One region of the Lysinibacillus fusiformis genome, then DNA from elsewhere that is predicted to be linked to it. Evidence: a T-box and tRNA genes for the amino acid it is inferred to sense, from the RefSeq annotation. Region 1 holds a T-box; the other holds one or more tRNA genes.
The links. The T-box of region 1 lies ahead of argS (arginine--tRNA ligase). A T-box ahead of a tRNA ligase gene usually reads a tRNA of that ligase, here a tRNA-Arg.

Region 1 (9,844 bases):
GAGCACTGTATGCTCATCGTATTCGAAGTGGTTTTGTTTCAGGACGGATAAACGTTCGTCCTTACCCATCGATACATTCCCTTCCTGTGCTTCAATTTCGCCAGAAAGGATTTTTAAAAATGTTGATTTACCAGCACCATTTGCCCCAATTAAACCGTAGCAATTGCCTGGTGTGAATTTTATATTTACGTCTTCAAATAGTTTACGATCGCCATAGCGAAGACCTACATTACTAACTTGAATCATGCAAGTTCCTCCTTTTTTCACAATGGCTCTAGTATAGCATGAAATATGTTCCATAGTCTATAAACATTATTAAATCAAGGTTTGGCGTTCTTTCCACATTTTTTGTTAAACATAAACTGAATAAAGATACAATAAAAAATTTAATTTGGTGTAACTTTCTGCGAGCGTGAGGCGTCTATATTGTAGTGTGATTAACTATTTTTGAAAAAGAATAGAAATTTTACATCATTTACCATGGGGATTTTAGTTGCTTCTTCACAAAGGTATCGTCTAAAATGATTCTGACTGTTTTTTTATGTCAAGTGAATCATCACTGGTGCCCACAAGCCCATCCCCGTTTTGAATGCCAGCTATTCGTTGCTCTTTCATTCATACTAGATTGATGTTGCTAAAGTTAGGATAAAAACATCACAATCCTCATAAATGATTTCATTCATTTATCTTGATGATAATTTCATAGAGAATACTGTAAGCAAAAGCATTATTCGTTTGCGGTAATGATATGCCTGCATTCAACTAGGACATTCAGCCCTTGAGGCGGGAATGATGATTAAATAAACACATCGATGGAAATTTTAACAATTGGAGGTATATTATGGGTAAGGGCTTATTATGGACAGCCACTTGTGTAATAGTAGTTTTACTTGGGTTTGGTAGCTACTATTTTATTAAAGATATAACAAACTCTATGGCATACAATAAATTAGTGGATGAGTATAAAAAGCCAGAACCAATTGAACATATAGAGGCAGAATATGATGTCATTGTCATCGGTGGTGAACCAGAGGGTGTGGCTGCGGCGGTGGCTGCTGCACGAAATGGTGCGAAAACATTGCTGGTCGAAAAACGACAAGAGTTAGGTGGATTATTTACATATGGTATGCTGAATTTCCTCGACATTCCTCGTGATGGCCATAACAACTCGATTAGTGAGGGGATATTTAAGGAATGGCATGAGCTTGTTAGAGGGAAAGACGCTTTTGGCATTGTAGGTGCTAAGGCTGCCTTTAAAAAGCTGATCGATGAAGAGCCTAACTTAACCTTATCCGTGCAAACCGAGGTCGTGAAAGCGAATGTCAAACAACAACAATTAACGTCTGTGGAATTAAAAAATGAGTACGGTACATATGTTGTGACAGGAAAATCATTCATTGATGCCACACAGGATGCTGATTTTGCTGCCATGTCGGGCGTTCCTTTCTTTGTAGGTGGGGAAGATATTGGCATAAAGGATAAACGCATGGCTGTGACCTTAATGCTGCATTTAAAAAATGTCGATTGGGATGAAGTGAAAAAAGCAGCTAAATCCAATGTATTTGGCGGTGCCAATTTAAATCATACCGTTATGTGGGGCTTTACAAAGCTGCATGATGAATACAAGCCTCTGCAAGAGGGCACAAGGTTACGAGGGTTGAATTTAGCACGTGTAGATGATGAATATTTCATTAATGCCCTACAGATTTTTGGTATTGATGGCTTGAACGAGCCTTCAAAACAAGCGGCCATTGTCGCAGGGAAGAAGGAAACGCTACATATTCTAAACTATTTACAAACAAACTTCCCTGGGTTTGAAAAGGCTGAAATTGTTAGCTATCCAGAAGAACTCTATGTACGAGAAACGAGACATATTTGGGCAGAGTATCAATTACCAATGGCTGACCTTTGGAAAAATAGTGATCAGTGGGATAGCATTGGGATTGCCTCTTATCCAGTCGATGTGCAAGCACAAACACCTCATGATTACGGCTATGTGATTGCTGCACCAAAGCAATATGCCATTCCTTTCCGTTCGTTAGTACCGAAGGACATTGATGGCTTACTGGTTGTCGGACGCTCTGCAGGTTATTCATCACTCGCGGCTGGTAGTGCCCGCATTGTTCCAACAGGGATGGTGACAGGTGAAGCGGCTGGGACTGCGGCTGCTCTTGCACAGAAGCATGATGTAACCTTTAGAGACATGAGCAAGGATAAAAAATTAATCGCTACGTTACGAGAGCAATTGACTAAACAAGGTGCCTATGTCGATTCATTTTCTGTAGACTATCCATATCAAGGGGAATGGTATGATGAAGCTATTCAAACGCTCATTAATTATGGCCTTGTAGTGGGTGGCTATGATAATGACTTAAAAGTAGACAGTAAGGCGACAAAAATAAAGTTTGCTAAAATGTTAAAAGAGAGTATGCTACGTGCTGGTGGAGAAAGTGCATCAGGAATGAAGGATCAGCTCGAAATTGTCATCAATAAAGTTTATAATCAAGGCGATGAAGCTATTGAACGAGATGAGCTAGCCCAGTATTTGGCTGATGTCCTCATCGGTGAATCCAATGCGACTAGCTGGGATACATTAGTTGAAAAAGGAATGGTCACGGAGCAGGTAGCCAAAAAAATCGCTGACAATAAGGAACTAAAATTAAAAGAGATGTATGCCATTATGGCTGATGTTATTCATTATGTAGAAAAGAAACACTCCTCTTCTTGAGGAATGTTTCTTTTTTTCTATTGTTTATCCTTTTGATCCAATTGATAGCTTATATATGTTAGCACGGAAGCTATGAGTGCTAAAATCCCACCAGCCCATGATAGTTTGTCTAGACTACCCGTGGCTACAACAACCCCTCCAATTGCGGCACCTAATGCAATGCCCACATTAACGGCTACAGGGGTTAACGAGGATGCAAAGTCTTTGGCAGACGGGGAATACCTTTCTGCTAGATCCATGAAGTATAGTTGAACAGTTGCATTCACAGCATAAAGCATGACAGCCATTAACATAATACTCATGAGTCCCAGCCACGTGGAGGACATCGTGAAATAGAGGGTAAATAAGATAATGGCCTGAAAGATGAATGTATAGCGCAATTTACTAAGACCGTTATGTTGAGCGATCTTGCCAGCTAAAAGATTACTAAAGATTGAAAAAAAACCATAGATTAAGAGAACAATACTGATATATTTCGTATCAATCCCAAGTTTGTTTTCTAAAATTGGCGTAATAAAAGTATAGATTGTGTATGTTCCAGCAATCGTAAAAACAGGAATGAAGAATGCTAGAATGATTTTAGGTTGCTTAAATAAACTTAATTGGTCTGATAGCGAACCTTTTGTTCCTTTACTATTCCGAGGTAGCACAAAGAGGCTGATGACAAAGGCAATCCCTCCTAATAGAGCCGTTAACCAGAATGTCATATGCCAATTACTCCATTGACCCACCATCGTTCCTAGCGGTACACCCATAACGTTGGCAATCGTAAAACCAGCAAATAGTAAGGCAATGATAGAGGATCTTTTTTCCTTCGGCATACAATCATTTGCTAAAGACATAGATAATGCTGTTAGCACACCGCTGACAACAGCCGTAACAACTCTAGAAGTCATTAAAATACCATATGAGCTAGCTAAGGCACTTACTATATTTCCAAGTATAAAGATAGCAATGAACAGTAACATGAGTGGATATTTTGCAAATCTACTAACAAAACCAGTTAAGATAGGTGTACCAATGGCATAGGCAATCGCAAATCCAGAAACCAAGGAACCAGCAGTGGCAATGGTAATGCCTAAATCTGTCGAAACCTCTGTTAATAATCCTACAATGACAAATTCACTTGTTCCCATGACAAAAGTTAATAATGTTAAGGTAAAGGCTAAAATTTTATGTTTATGACTAAGTGTATTTTCTTTCATCAAATAATGACGCTCCTTTTATATTTATATATCGAGAATAATCGATATATTATGCGAAACCTAATCAGTATAGCGTATCTATTTATCGTGAATAATCGATATAATAACTAAAACAGAAACCCAATTAATCATTTTGGGTATCTGAGACAAGAAACGAAGCAATTTGATGAATCGTTTCTTCTTTTAATTTATAATATGTCCATTGACCATGACGAAAAGATTCGAGAAGTCCAGCTTTTTGCATCATATTTAAGTAGTGAGAAACGGTTGATTGAGAAGTTTTAGCTTTCTCTTGAATATCACCAACACATACGCCTCCTTCGATACTCACTTTTGGGAAATGTTTCTCAGGTTCCTTCAACCACTGTAAGATGTTTAGCCTCGTCTCGTTTGATAACGCTTTGAAAATTTCAATTGGTTCCATATGACGATAATATATCGAATTATCTCGATATGTCAATTGCTAAGTACCGTCATTTTACAGTAAAAATGGTTGACGCCAATAAGGAAGTCCGGTAATATATGTAAAAATCATAGAAAAATTCGATGAAAAAGAGAGTAATTGATGGGATGACTGGCAAGCGAGTTAGGGATGGTGTGAGCCTAATGCAGGGACCATGAATGAAGCGCACTTTGGAGAAGATTCTCGAACAAGTAGTAGAGAATAGCGGGGCGTCACCTCGTTAACAATGGAAAGTGGTCATGTCACATGGCAACTAGAGTGGTACCACGGGATTATCATGCTCTCGTCTCTAATTTTAGAGGCGAGGGCTTTTTTATTTGGATAGGAGGAGAATCAAGATGAATAAACAAATCGCGGACAGTATAGCAGTCGCATTAAATCAACAAATAACAGGAGAGGAAATATTGTCATTATTAGAAAAACCAAAAAGCTTGGAGCTAGGGGACGTGGCCTTTCCATGCTTTACCCTAGCAAAAGTGTGGAAAAAGTCTCCACAAAGTATCGCAGCAGATATAGCAAGTCAATTAAACCATGACAGTATCCAGCGTGTGCAAGCCGTTGGAGGCTATGTCAATATTTTTCTAGCTCAAGAAAAGGTGACGCAACAGGTGTTAAGCAAGATTCTGCGCGACAAGCAACAATATGGCACTATGCCAATAAAGATGGAAGCAGTCGTCTTGGATTTTTCATCTCCAAATATAGCGAAGCCATTCTCGATGGGACATTTACGTTCAACGGTCATCGGCAATGCCTTAGCAAATATTGCAGAGAAAAATGGCTATCAAGCCATTCGTATCAATCATTTAGGGGATTGGGGTACACAGTTTGGTAAGCTGATTGTTGCTTATCAGCTATGGGGAAACAAACAGGCCATTTCAGCGTCACCGATTGAGGAGCTATTAAAGATTTATGTGAAGTTTCATGAAGAGGCAGAGCAAGACCCAACACTGAATGAGCAGGCTCGTGCCGCCTTTAAAGCATTGGAGGACGGTGATGCAGAGGCACTGGCATTGTGGCAATGGTTCCGAGATGTGTCATTAGTAGAGTTTCAAACAATATATGAGCTGTTAGGAATTGATTTTGATGCCTTTACAGGTGAAGCCTTTTACAATGACAAAATGACACCTGTTGTGACAGAGCTAACAGATAAAGGGCTCCTCGTGGAATCAGACGGAGCGTATGTTGTGGAGATGGGGGAGATGCCTCCATGTTTAATAACGAAAACGGATGGGGCCACACTTTATGCAACGCGTGATTTAGCAGCCGCCCTGTATCGCCAACAGCACTACCAGCCCAAAAAGATGTTCTATGTCGTTGGCAATGAGCAGTCCCTCCATTTTAAACAGCTTTTTCAGGTCATCGAAAAAATGGGCTATCCTTGGGCAAAGAGTCTACAGCATGTCCCATTTGGTATGATGCTGAAGGATGGTAAAAAAATGTCGACTCGTAAAGGCAAAGTGGTGTTATTAGCTGATGTGCTAGCAGAGGCCATTGCGACGGCGAAGCGTAATATTGAGGAGAAAAATCCTCATCTTCCAAATAAAGAGCGAGTAGCACAGCAAGTGGGCGTTGGAGCAGTAATTTTTAATGATTTAAAATACCACCGCCTAAACGATATTGAATTTTCAATTGAGCAAATGATGAATTTTGAAGGGGAAACAGGACCATATGTGCAGTATACGTATGCGCGTATTTGCTCCATTTTAGACAAAGCAAATGCACCATCTCAAGACATGATATTCACACCATTAGGTGAGCAGGCTTGGCCGATTATCTTATTACTGGAGCAGTTTCCAAAAGCGGTAGCTATGGCTTTTGAGCAGGCTGATCCGTCCCAAATAGCGAAATATGCCTTACTACTGGCACGTTTATTGAATAAATATTATGCACAGCACAAAATATTAGCAGATGATGAACAACAAGCATCACGTCTCGCACTTTGTCATAGTGTGGCCATTGTCTTAAAAGAGTCTTTAGCCTTATTGGGTATTGAATCCCCTGAAAATATGTAATGAACATTAGCCATTTAAAAGCAAACGGTCCAATCATTGACCATCCATCGAAAACATGGTAAAAGGATAGAGGAATCGATGCAAGTTTTTCATAAATGAATGTTGCGTAATAGTAGAGAGGATCGAATAAATGGCTAAAAAACAATGGACCGTTTCACTCACCTTAGTGGTCATTAGTATATTTTTTGTAGCACTCAACATGAGACCAGCCGTCACGGGAATAGGACCGCTTTTTAATGTGCTGATGACATCGTTACATGTCTCGACTACAAGCATCAGCTTTCTTACATCCATCCCCGTTTTTTGTATGGGCTTGTTTGCACCTTTGGCTGTCCCGCTACAGCGAAAAATGGGCACGAAATCAGCTATCACCCTTTTAGTGACCCTCCTTGTTGTCGCCAATGGTCTACGCTTTTTCCAAGCAAGCTATTTCTTGCTCATCGTGACAAGCTTCGCAGCAGGCTTAGCGATTGCGATGATTGGTCCTATTTTAAATGCTTATATTAAGAAAAAGTTTCCCGAACGCTTCACGACAGTTATCGGTATTTATTCATTCGGTATTGGCGTAGGGGCTACTTTAAGCGCAGCCTTAACCGTGACTTTTTATCAGGGGTTCGGTAATAGCTGGACAGTCGCCCTCGGCATGTGGTCAATACTCGCCGTAGTCGCGCTCGTTATCTGGCTATGGGCGATTCCATCCGGGCACAACGAGCAGCTGCAACAAGTAACTGCGACAGAACATGCCCGTAATCCGTGGACATCTAGACGTGCTTGGGTGATCCTCTTGTACTTTGGTTTACAAACGTCGCTCTTTTTCTCGATCATGTCATGGCTCACACCGCTACTACAGGATAAAGGCCTGTCATTAGAGGCAGCAAGTGCCATGTTGACCATAATGTCCGTTGTGCAAATGATAGGGAATATGACGGTGCCACTTCTCATGGAAAAATGGCCTAGTCGAATGGCCTGGCTACTAGTGCTAAGCTTTGTTGGCGTGATTGGATTTATGCTACTGTGGCTCACATCGGGTACGTACCTATGGCTGGCTATTTTATTAATTGGCATTATGTTAAGTGGACTATTTCCAATCGGTCTATTGTTGCCTCTTGATGAAGCCAAAAATGATCAGGAGGCCACGAGCTGGTCATCCATGGTGCTAGCAGGTGGCTTTATGGTAAGTGCGATTATCCCCATCCTAATAGGCGTTTGCTATGATTTAACAGGTAATCATACATGGACGTATCTGATCTTTGTCCTATTAATGATTGGCATTTTGGCAACGACTGGACTGCTAAGAAAAAAAACATCGTAAGAGACATGTGTGACGTTGCACATGTCTTTTTTAGTGAAAATTATTTTGAGGGTATGATATCCTTCCATTCTCACAGCAAATTTCGTCTTCCCTCAATATTAATAGGTAGAAAGAAATGAATTGAGCATAGTAGCTGCATTTTTCTAATATTGATAATTTCATAATAATATTATGTAAACTTGAAACATCCTCACGCCTTGATTATGATAGAGAAGAGAGAATGTTGAATAGAAAGTTTTGGTGAAGGTATGTATAAAAAGATGCTCGTTTTAGGAGCGACAGCTTTACTTGTAGCAGGCTGTGACAGTCAAATAGGTACAGGTTGGTTTCAAAATAAAAAGGCAGACGTGCAAACAGAGGGAGCGGTGACGAAGCAACAGGAAAAAATTGTGCCAGAGGTCAAAGTAATTGGAGAGCACGGTGTTGGTGCAGGTATTATTATCAAGCAACAGGATGATCAACTGTATATTTTAACGAATGGCGCACTGGTGGCATCCAAACCAACTGCCCTTGTTCAATTTGGTGAGGACAAGCTGGTAGCAGCAACTATTCATGTCATGTCAACAGCCTATAATATGGCCATGTTACGAGTATCCTATCAAGCGGATGTGCAAGTGCCTAATCTCTATGAAGGTGAGCTCAATCAGCTAGCTGTTTATGTGAATGGTTTACCTTATACGATTCAAAAATACCAAGATAAGGTAGCGGCCTATTTTATAAAAGCAGAACAATCCATACCTCTAGGAAGCCCTGTCATGGAGGCTGAAAATGGAGCCATTGTCGGTCTTTATTTTAATCGACAACAGCAGGGAGAGTCCCAGCCATACATATTGCCTATAAAGGAATTTCAATCATCCATTGATGAATGGATTGACGAGGGCATGACAGCTAGTGTACGACTATCCCAATCGAAAAATTTATATCCCTATATCGAACAAGGGGATAAAGAAGCTGTACAGCAAGCAATCGCACAATATGGAGAAAATGTATTTGCGTATAATACCGATGAAATTAAGCTATTTTTAGATACGTTTCACAAGCATTTAAAGGGGGCAGTGACAACTCAGGATGCAAGTGTCATGAAACCCATTGTCGGGACAGAGGCGATACAGGAAACCTTGGCTAGTATGGTTGCCTACTATGCTTCCAAACAAGCCAAAATTCATTTCGCTGACACGGACATTCAGGATATTCGCGTAGAAGGACAGCGTCTCATCGTGCAAGCCAAAACGGAATATATGCTGACGAATGCTGCTGGACAGGAGGCACTTGCCTACTCCAACATGCTGTATGAGCTAGAAAAAAATGAACAGGGCGAGTACAAGCTACTTGGTCTCACAAATGAGGAGTGAATTTTGCATGGAGCAAGCAAGACAAATGCTACAGCATCATTTTGGCTATGAAACCTTTCGCCAAGGTCAAGAACAAATTATTGAACAAACATTACAAGGGCAATCAAGCCTTTGTGTCATGCCAACAGGTGGAGGGAAGTCCATTTGCTATCAAATTCCAGCGTTAATGCTTGAAGGGTTAACCATCGTCATTTCACCTCTGATTTCACTGATGCAAGATCAGGTAGAGGCTTTACGAACGGCTAACATTCCAGCAGCCTATATCAATAGTACGCTGACGGCACAGGAAGTGGATGAAACTATGCAACTTGCGAGTGCGGGGTATTTAAAGCTCCTCTATATTGCACCAGAGCGACTAGAAAGTACTACGTTTCTTCAAGCATTGTCGTATTTATCTGTGCCATTACTAGCGATTGATGAGGCTCATTGTATATCGCAATGGGGGCATGATTTTAGACCAAGCTATCGTTCCATCCACAAGCTTTTTAAGCTATGGCCACAAAAGCCCACAGTTTTAGCACTGACAGCCACTGCGACGCCAGCAGTTTGTGATGATATTCGTCAATTGTTAGCGATTGATGAGCGAGCAACGGTCATGACAGGCTTTTCGCGTGAGAATTTGGCGCTTTCGGTGTTAATTGGCGAAAATAAAGAACGCTATATAAAAAATTATGTACAAAAAAATCAACAGGAAGTCGGCATCATTTACGCTGCCACTCGAAAAGCAGTAGATGCGATTTATGATATGCTGAGTCGCTCTGGTGAAGCCGTT
Region 2 (9,844 bases), 2.3 Mb from region 1:
ACGTTTTGCGTTCAGTTTTGAAGGTTCATTCTTCTGAATGAATTGCTTCAAAACTTGTTCTTTGAAAACTGGATAAAACGACATTGAAATTGTAACAAACACATTTATTTTTTTAAGTTTTTTATAGGCTTAATAACTTGGTTAAGTTATTAAGGGCGCACGGCGAATGCCTTGGCACTAGGAGCCGAAGAAGGACGGCACTAACACCGATATGCTTCGGGGAGCTGTAAGTGAGCTTTGATCCGGAGATTTCCGAATGGGGGAACCCACTACGTTTAATCGCGTAGTATCTTGACGTGAATACATAGCGTCTTGAAGGCAGACCCAGGGAACTGAAACATCTAAGTACCTGGAGGAAGAGAAAGAAAAATCGATTCCCTGAGTAGCGGCGAGCGAAACGGGAAGAGCCCAAACCAAGAGGCTTGCCTCTTGGGGTTGTAGGACACTCAATACGGAGTTACAAAAGAGCGAGTTAGATGAAGCGACTTGGAAAGGTCCGCCAGAGCAGGTAAAAGCCCTGTAGTCGAAAGTTCGTTCCCTCCTGAGTGGATCCTGAGTACGGCGGAACACGTGAAATTCCGTCGGAATCCGGGAGGACCATCTCCCAAGGCTAAATACTACCTAGTGACCGATAGTGAACCAGTACCGTGAGGGAAAGGTGAAAAGCACCCCGGAAGGGGAGTGAAAGAGATCCTGAAACCGTGTGCCTACAAGTAGTTAGAGCCCGTTAATGGGTGATAGCGTGCCTTTTGTAGAATGAACCGGCGAGTTACGATTACGTGCGAGGTTAAGCTTTAGAAGGCGGAGCCGCAGCGAAAGCGAGTCTGAATAGGGCGAATTAGTACGTGGTCGTAGACCCGAAACCAGGTGATCTACCCATGTCCAGGGTGAAGGTGAGGTAACACTTACTGGAGGCCCGAACCCACGCACGTTGAAAAGTGCGGGGATGAGGTGTGGGTAGCGGAGAAATTCCAATCGAACTTGGAGATAGCTGGTTCTCTCCGAAATAGCTTTAGGGCTAGCCTCGTGATGAGAATACTGGAGGTAGAGCACTGTTTGGACTAGGGGGCCATCCCGGTTTACCGAATTCAGACAAACTCCGAATGCCAGATATTTATACACGGGAGTCAGACTGCGAGTGATAAGATCCGTAGTCAAAAGGGAAACAGCCCAGACCACCAGCTAAGGTCCCAAAGTAATCGTTAAGTGGAAAAGGATGTGGCGTTGCACAGACAACCAGGATGTTGGCTTAGAAGCAGCCATCATTTAAAGAGTGCGTAATAGCTCACTGGTCGAGTGACGCTGCGCCGAAAATGTATCGGGGCTAAACGATTCACCGAAGCTGTGGATTGACATCTACGATGTCAGTGGTAGGAGAGCGTTCTAAGTGCGTTGAAGTCAGATCGGAAGGACTGGTGGAGCGCTTAGAAGTGAGAATGCCGGTATGAGTAGCGAAAGACGGGTGAGAATCCCGTCCACCGTATGACTAAGGTTTCCTGAGGAAGGCTCGTCCGCTCAGGGTTAGTCGGGACCTAAGCCGAGGCCGATAGGCGTAGGCGATGGACAACAGGTTGATATTCCTGTACCACCTCCTCACCGTTTGAGAAATGGGGGGACGCAGTAGGATAGGGTAAGCGCGCTGTTGGATATGCGCGTCCAAGCAGTAAGGCGTGTGTGTAGGCAAATCCGCACACTGTAACGTTGAGCTGTGATGGCGAGTCCGTATGGACGAAGTTCCTGATTTCACACTGCCAAGAAAAGCCTCTATCGAGGTGAGAGGTGCCCGTACCGCAAACCGACACAGGTAGTCGAGGAGAGAATCCTAAGGTGTGCGAGAGAACTCTCGTTAAGGAACTCGGCAAAATGACCCCGTAACTTCGGGAGAAGGGGTGCTCTTGAGCGTGCAAGCGCATGAGAGCCGCAGTGAATAGGCCCAGGCGACTGTTTAGCAAAAACACAGGTCTCTGCAAAACCGTAAGGTGACGTATAGGGGCTGACGCCTGCCCGGTGCTGGAAGGTTAAGAGGAGTGGTTAGCGCAAGCGAAGCTGCGAATTGAAGCCCCAGTAAACGGCGGCCGTAACTATAACGGTCCTAAGGTAGCGAAATTCCTTGTCGGGTAAGTTCCGACCCGCACGAAAGGCGTAACGATCTGGGCACTGTCTCAACGAGAGACTCGGTGAAATTATAGTACCTGTGAAGATGCAGGTTACCCGCGACAGGACGGAAAGACCCCGTGGAGCTTTACTGTAGCCTGATATTGAATTTTGGTACAACTTGTACAGGATAGGTAGGAGCCAGAGATCTCGGAGCGCCAGCTTCGAAGGAGGCGTCGGTGGGATACTACCCTGGTTGTATTGAAATTCTAACCCATGCCCCTTAGCGGGGCAGGAGACAGTGTCAGGCGGACAGTTTGACTGGGGCGGTCGCCTCCTAAAAGGTAACGGAGGCGCCCAAAGGTTCCCTCAGAATGGTTGGAAATCATTCGTAGAGTGTAAAGGCACAAGGGAGCTTGACTGCGAGACCTACAAGTCGAGCAGGGTCGAAAGACGGGCTTAGTGATCCGGTGGTTCCGCATGGAAGGGCCATCGCTCAACGGATAAAAGCTACCCCGGGGATAACAGGCTTATCTCCCCCAAGAGTCCACATCGACGGGGAGGTTTGGCACCTCGATGTCGGCTCATCGCATCCTGGGGCTGTAGTCGGTCCCAAGGGTTGGGCTGTTCGCCCATTAAAGCGGTACGCGAGCTGGGTTCAGAACGTCGTGAGACAGTTCGGTCCCTATCCGTCGTGGGCGTAGGAAATTTGAGAGGAGCTGTCCTTAGTACGAGAGGACCGGGATGGACACACCGCTGGTGTACCAGTTGTCTTGCCAAAGGCATCGCTGGGTAGCTATGTGTGGACGGGATAAGTGCTGAAAGCATCTAAGCATGAAGCCCCCCTCAAGATGAGATTTCCCATTACGCAAGTAAGTAAGATCCCTCAAAGACGATGAGGTAGATAGGTTCGAGGTGGAAGTGTGGTGACACATGGAGCTGACGAATACTAATCGATCGAGGACTTAACCAAAACGTTTGAACCATTCAATGTACCGTTTATCCAGTTTTGAAAGAACAAGAAAGTTTTGAAAAAAGCTTGCATTTATACTAAAATATGTTATAATAAATCTTGTCTTTTGAAAAGTCTAGTGATGATGGCAAAGAGGCCACACCCGTTCCCATACCGAACACGGAAGTTAAGCTCTTTAGCGCCGATGGTAGTTGGGGGCTTCCCCCTGTGAGAGTAGGACGTCGCTAGGCATATTACCCAGGAGGATTAGCTCAGCTGGGAGAGCATCTGCCTTACAAGCAGAGGGTCGGCGGTTCGAGCCCGTCATCCTCCACCATATGCCGGTTTAGCTCAGCAGGTAGAGCAACTGACTTGTAATCAGTAGGTCGTGGGTTCGATTCCTATAGCCGGCACCATTTTTTCGAGCCATTAGCTCAGTTGGTAGAGCATCTGACTTTTAATCAGAGGGTCGAAGGTTCGAGTCCTTCATGGCTCACCATTTTTAAAATAATAATAAGCGGGTGTGGCGGAATTGGCAGACGCACTAGACTTAGGATCTAGCGCCGCAAGGCGTGGGGGTTCGACTCCCTTCACCCGCACCATTATTTTCATTGCCAGATAAAAAAACTTATGCACATGCGGAAGTAGTTCAGTGGTAGAACACCACCTTGCCAAGGTGGGGGTCGCGAGTTCGAACCTCGTCTTCCGCTCCAAATGTGCCGGGGTGGCGGAACTGGCAGACGCACAGGACTTAAAATCCTGCGGTAGGTGACTACCGTACCGGTTCGATTCCGGTCCTCGGCACCATTTTAAATGCGCCCGTAGCTCAATTGGATAGAGCGTCTGACTACGGATCAGAAGGTTATGGGTTCGACTCCTGTCGGGCGCGCCAAAAGAACAACGGGAAGTAGCTCAGCTTGGTAGAGCACTTGGTTTGGGACCAAGGGGTCGCAGGTTCGAATCCTGTCTTCCCGACCATTTCCTATAAATTATGGGGCCTTAGCTCAGCTGGGAGAGCGCCTGCCTTGCACGCAGGAGGTCAGCGGTTCGATCCCGCTAGGCTCCACCAAGTCAACTTATGAACCTTGAAAACTGAACAAGCAAAACGTAATCAATAAAGTTTTAAGTAGCTAGCTTCTGCTAGTGAACGAAACAAAAATTTTGGACATCAAAATTGATGCCAGCAAAACAATTTGAGCTAATCAAATTTCTTTTATGGAGAGTTTGATCCTGGCTCAGGACGAACGCTGGCGGCGTGCCTAATACATGCAAGTCGAGCGAACAGAGAAGGAGCTTGCTCCTTCGACGTTAGCGGCGGACGGGTGAGTAACACGTGGGCAACCTACCCTATAGTTTGGGATAACTCCGGGAAACCGGGGCTAATACCGAATAATTTATTTCACCTCATGGTGAAACACTGAAAGACGGTTTCGGCTGTCGCTATAGGATGGGCCCGCGGCGCATTAGCTAGTTGGTGAGGTAACGGCTCACCAAGGCGACGATGCGTAGCCGACCTGAGAGGGTGATCGGCCACACTGGGACTGAGACACGGCCCAGACTCCTACGGGAGGCAGCAGTAGGGAATCTTCCACAATGGGCGAAAGCCTGATGGAGCAACGCCGCGTGAGTGAAGAAGGATTTCGGTTCGTAAAACTCTGTTGTAAGGGAAGAACAAGTACAGTAGTAACTGGCTGTACCTTGACGGTACCTTATTAGAAAGCCACGGCTAACTACGTGCCAGCAGCCGCGGTAATACGTAGGTGGCAAGCGTTGTCCGGAATTATTGGGCGTAAAGCGCGCGCAGGTGGTTTCTTAAGTCTGATGTGAAAGCCCACGGCTCAACCGTGGAGGGTCATTGGAAACTGGGAGACTTGAGTGCAGAAGAGGATAGTGGAATTCCAAGTGTAGCGGTGAAATGCGTAGAGATTTGGAGGAACACCAGTGGCGAAGGCGACTATCTGGTCTGTAACTGACACTGAGGCGCGAAAGCGTGGGGAGCAAACAGGATTAGATACCCTGGTAGTCCACGCCGTAAACGATGAGTGCTAAGTGTTAGGGGGTTTCCGCCCCTTAGTGCTGCAGCTAACGCATTAAGCACTCCGCCTGGGGAGTACGGTCGCAAGACTGAAACTCAAAGGAATTGACGGGGGCCCGCACAAGCGGTGGAGCATGTGGTTTAATTCGAAGCAACGCGAAGAACCTTACCAGGTCTTGACATCCCGTTGACCACTGTAGAGATATGGTTTCCCCTTCGGGGGCAACGGTGACAGGTGGTGCATGGTTGTCGTCAGCTCGTGTCGTGAGATGTTGGGTTAAGTCCCGCAACGAGCGCAACCCTTGATCTTAGTTGCCATCATTTAGTTGGGCACTCTAAGGTGACTGCCGGTGACAAACCGGAGGAAGGTGGGGATGACGTCAAATCATCATGCCCCTTATGACCTGGGCTACACACGTGCTACAATGGACGATACAAACGGTTGCCAACTCGCGAGAGGGAGCTAATCCGATAAAGTCGTTCTCAGTTCGGATTGTAGGCTGCAACTCGCCTACATGAAGCCGGAATCGCTAGTAATCGCGGATCAGCATGCCGCGGTGAATACGTTCCCGGGCCTTGTACACACCGCCCGTCACACCACGAGAGTTTGTAACACCCGAAGTCGGTGAGGTAACCTTTTGGAGCCAGCCGCCGAAGGTGGGATAGATGATTGGGGTGAAGTCGTAACAAGGTAGCCGTATCGGAAGGTGCGGCTGGATCACCTCCTTTCTAAGGATTATTTCGGAATACAAACCTTGGGTTTGTAAGATTACGTTTTGCGTTCAGTTTTGAAGGTTTATAAAATATAATAAAACTTCTAAGAGGGCCTATAGCTCAGCTGGTTAGAGCGCACGCCTGATAAGCGTGAGGTCGATGGTTCGAGTCCATTTAGGCCCACCATATATACCTCTTGGGGCCTTAGCTCAGCTGGGAGAGCGCCTGCCTTGCACGCAGGAGGTCAGCGGTTCGATCCCGCTAGGCTCCACCATTTTTTTGTTCTTTGAAAACTGGATAAAACGACATTGAAATTGTAACAAACACATTTATTTTTTTAAGTTTTTTTATAGGCTTAATAACTTGGTTAAGTTATTAAGGGCGCACGGCGAATGCCTTGGCACTAGGAGCCGAAGAAGGACGGCACTAACACCGATATGCTTCGGGGAGCTGTAAGTGAGCTTTGATCCGGAGATTTCCGAATGGGGGAACCCACTACGTTTAATCGCGTAGTATCTTGACGTGAATACATAGCGTCTTGAAGGCAGACCCAGGGAACTGAAACATCTAAGTACCTGGAGGAAGAGAAAGAAAAATCGATTCCCTGAGTAGCGGCGAGCGAAACGGGAAGAGCCCAAACCAAGAGGCTTGCCTCTTGGGGTTGTAGGACACTCAATACGGAGTTACAAAAGAGCGAGTTAGATGAAGCGACTTGGAAAGGTCCGCCAGAGCAGGTAAAAGCCCTGTAGTCGAAAGTTCGTTCCCTCCTGAGTGGATCCTGAGTACGGCGGAACACGTGAAATTCCGTCGGAATCCGGGAGGACCATCTCCCAAGGCTAAATACTACCTAGTGACCGATAGTGAACCAGTACCGTGAGGGAAAGGTGAAAAGCACCCCGGAAGGGGAGTGAAAGAGATCCTGAAACCGTGTGCCTACAAGTAGTTAGAGCCCGTTAATGGGTGATAGCGTGCCTTTTGTAGAATGAACCGGCGAGTTACGATTACGTGCGAGGTTAAGCTTTAGAAGGCGGAGCCGCAGCGAAAGCGAGTCTGAATAGGGCGAATTAGTACGTGGTCGTAGACCCGAAACCAGGTGATCTACCCATGTCCAGGGTGAAGGTGAGGTAACACTTACTGGAGGCCCGAACCCACGCACGTTGAAAAGTGCGGGGATGAGGTGTGGGTAGCGGAGAAATTCCAATCGAACTTGGAGATAGCTGGTTCTCTCCGAAATAGCTTTAGGGCTAGCCTCGTGATGAGAATACTGGAGGTAGAGCACTGTTTGGACTAGGGGGCCATCCCGGTTTACCGAATTCAGACAAACTCCGAATGCCAGATATTTATACACGGGAGTCAGACTGCGAGTGATAAGATCCGTAGTCAAAAGGGAAACAGCCCAGACCACCAGCTAAGGTCCCAAAGTAATCGTTAAGTGGAAAAGGATGTGGCGTTGCACAGACAACCAGGATGTTGGCTTAGAAGCAGCCATCATTTAAAGAGTGCGTAATAGCTCACTGGTCGAGTGACGCTGCGCCGAAAATGTATCGGGGCTAAACGATTCACCGAAGCTGTGGATTGACATCTACGATGTCAGTGGTAGGAGAGCGTTCTAAGTGCGTTGAAGTCAGACCGGAAGGACTGGTGGAGCGCTTAGAAGTGAGAATGCCGGTATGAGTAGCGAAAGACGGGTGAGAATCCCGTCCACCGTATGACTAAGGTTTCCTGAGGAAGGCTCGTCCGCTCAGGGTTAGTCGGGACCTAAGCCGAGGCCGATAGGCGTAGGCGATGGACAACAGGTTGATATTCCTGTACCACCTCCTCACCGTTTGAGAAATGGGGGGACGCAGTAGGATAGGGTAAGCGCGCTGTTGGATATGCGCGTCCAAGCAGTAAGGCGTGTGTGTAGGCAAATCCGCACACTGTAACGTTGAGCTGTGATGGCGAGTCCGTATGGACGAAGTTCCTGATTTCACACTGCCAAGAAAAGCCTCTATCGAGGTGAGAGGTGCCCGTACCGCAAACCGACACAGGTAGTCGAGGAGAGAATCCTAAGGTGTGCGAGAGAACTCTCGTTAAGGAACTCGGCAAAATGACCCCGTAACTTCGGGAGAAGGGGTGCTCTTGAGCGTGCAAGCGCATGAGAGCCGCAGTGAATAGGCCCAGGCGACTGTTTAGCAAAAACACAGGTCTCTGCAAAACCGTAAGGTGACGTATAGGGGCTGACGCCTGCCCGGTGCTGGAAGGTTAAGAGGAGTGGTTAGCGCAAGCGAAGCTGCGAATTGAAGCCCCAGTAAACGGCGGCCGTAACTATAACGGTCCTAAGGTAGCGAAATTCCTTGTCGGGTAAGTTCCGACCCGCACGAAAGGCGTAACGATCTGGGCACTGTCTCAACGAGAGACTCGGTGAAATTATAGTACCTGTGAAGATGCAGGTTACCCGCGACAGGACGGAAAGACCCCGTGGAGCTTTACTGTAGCCTGATATTGAATTTTGGTACAACTTGTACAGGATAGGTAGGAGCCAGAGATCTCGGAGCGCCAGCTTCGAAGGAGGCGTCGGTGGGATACTACCCTGGTTGTATTGAAATTCTAACCCATGCCCCTTAGCGGGGCAGGAGACAGTGTCAGGCGGACAGTTTGACTGGGGCGGTCGCCTCCTAAAAGGTAACGGAGGCGCCCAAAGGTTCCCTCAGAATGGTTGGAAATCATTCGTAGAGTGTAAAGGCACAAGGGAGCTTGACTGCGAGACCTACAAGTCGAGCAGGGTCGAAAGACGGGCTTAGTGATCCGGTGGTTCCGCATGGAAGGGCCATCGCTCAACGGATAAAAGCTACCCCGGGGATAACAGGCTTATCTCCCCCAAGAGTCCACATCGACGGGGAGGTTTGGCACCTCGATGTCGGCTCATCGCATCCTGGGGCTGTAGTCGGTCCCAAGGGTTGGGCTGTTCGCCCATTAAAGCGGTACGCGAGCTGGGTTCAGAACGTCGTGAGACAGTTCGGTCCCTATCCGTCGTGGGCGTAGGAAATTTGAGAGGAGCTGTCCTTAGTACGAGAGGACCGGGATGGACACACCGCTGGTGTACCAGTTGTCTTGCCAAAGGCATCGCTGGGTAGCTATGTGTGGACGGGATAAGTGCTGAAAGCATCTAAGCATGAAGCCCCCCTCAAGATGAGATTTCCCATTACGCAAGTAAGTAAGATCCCTCAAAGACGATGAGGTAGATAGGTTCGAGGTGGAAGTGTGGTGACACATGGAGCTGACGAATACTAATCGATCGAGGACTTAACCAAAACGTTTGAACCATTCAATGTACCGTTTATCCAGTTTTGAAAGAACAACACTTTCAATTAAATACATGTCTAGTGATGATGGCAAAGAGGTCACACCCGTTCCCATACCGAACACGGAAGTTAAGCTCTTTAGCGCCGATGGTAGTTGGGGGCTTCCCCCTGTGAGAGTAGGACGTCGCTAGGCAAATGAAAGACCAGAGAATTTTTTCTCTGGTCTTTTTGCTGTATTCAAATTGAAGAAAGTTTAAAGTAGGCTGTCTCTCTAAAAAGACAGCCTATATGCTTAAAACTCAAGAGCATGTCGAAGATCATTTATATAGGATTGACTCACTGGTAACTCACTTCCATCAATTAATGTAACAATAAAATTTGACGTTAAATCACGGGCCATTTTTTTGATGAAATGTATATTTACTATGTAAGATCTATGGATACGAATAAAACATGACGGTAATCTTAATTGAAGTTCTTTAAGCGTAATGCTCGTTTTAAACTGCTCACCATCTACATAAAACCATGTCTTTTTCTGTAGGCTTTCTATATGAGAAATTTTATTGATTGCCACAGGACTCCATTCCTCCTCTTGCTTTCCAGTTAAAAATTGAAACGGTTCTGCTTTTTTTGTTGTAAAAGATGACGGTAAGACAATGACTAGTGCAGCAGGCTTATTTTGAATGTATATGGGGTAACCAATGCCGTAATATGGCGTTTCGAATAGGGAATTATCTAATACGGCATCTGTTTTTTTGTGAGTCT

Region 2: it encodes a tRNA-Arg, which carries the amino acid that the T-box ahead of argS (arginine--tRNA ligase) is inferred to sense. The anticodon was not compared.

The regions. Positions count from the first base shown of each region.
Region 1 covers NZ_CP070490.1:4,239,589-4,249,432, forward strand. Annotated here, with positions in the region: gene JTI58_RS20845 (ABC-F family ATP-binding cassette domain-containing protein) at 1-246, opposite strand, end outside; gene JTI58_RS20850 (FAD-dependent oxidoreductase) at 842-2,728, shown strand; gene JTI58_RS20855 (MFS transporter) at 2,746-3,933, opposite strand; gene JTI58_RS20860 (ArsR/SmtB family transcription factor) at 4,058-4,357, opposite strand; T-box leader at 4,471-4,690, shown strand; gene argS (arginine--tRNA ligase) at 4,735-6,408, shown strand; gene JTI58_RS20870 (MFS transporter) at 6,539-7,720, shown strand; gene JTI58_RS20875 (TcaA NTF2-like domain-containing protein) at 7,969-9,072, shown strand; gene recQ (DNA helicase RecQ) at 9,080-9,844, shown strand, end outside.
Region 2 covers NZ_CP070490.1:1,920,814-1,930,657, forward strand. Annotated here, with positions in the region: rRNA gene JTI58_RS09515 (23S ribosomal RNA) at 140-3,067, shown strand; rRNA gene rrf (5S ribosomal RNA) at 3,182-3,297, shown strand; tRNA gene JTI58_RS09525 (tRNA-Val) at 3,308-3,383, shown strand; tRNA gene JTI58_RS09530 (tRNA-Thr) at 3,387-3,462, shown strand; tRNA gene JTI58_RS09535 (tRNA-Lys) at 3,470-3,545, shown strand; tRNA gene JTI58_RS09540 (tRNA-Leu) at 3,564-3,648, shown strand; tRNA gene JTI58_RS09545 (tRNA-Gly) at 3,685-3,759, shown strand; tRNA gene JTI58_RS09550 (tRNA-Leu) at 3,765-3,853, shown strand; tRNA gene JTI58_RS09555 (tRNA-Arg) at 3,862-3,938, shown strand; tRNA gene JTI58_RS09560 (tRNA-Pro) at 3,948-4,024, shown strand; tRNA gene JTI58_RS09565 (tRNA-Ala) at 4,040-4,115, shown strand; rRNA gene JTI58_RS09570 (16S ribosomal RNA) at 4,259-5,810, shown strand; tRNA gene JTI58_RS09575 (tRNA-Ile) at 5,905-5,981, shown strand; tRNA gene JTI58_RS09580 (tRNA-Ala) at 5,994-6,069, shown strand; rRNA gene JTI58_RS09585 (23S ribosomal RNA) at 6,161-9,088, shown strand; rRNA gene rrf (5S ribosomal RNA) at 9,157-9,272, shown strand; gene JTI58_RS09595 (LytTR family DNA-binding domain-containing protein) at 9,372-9,844, opposite strand, start outside.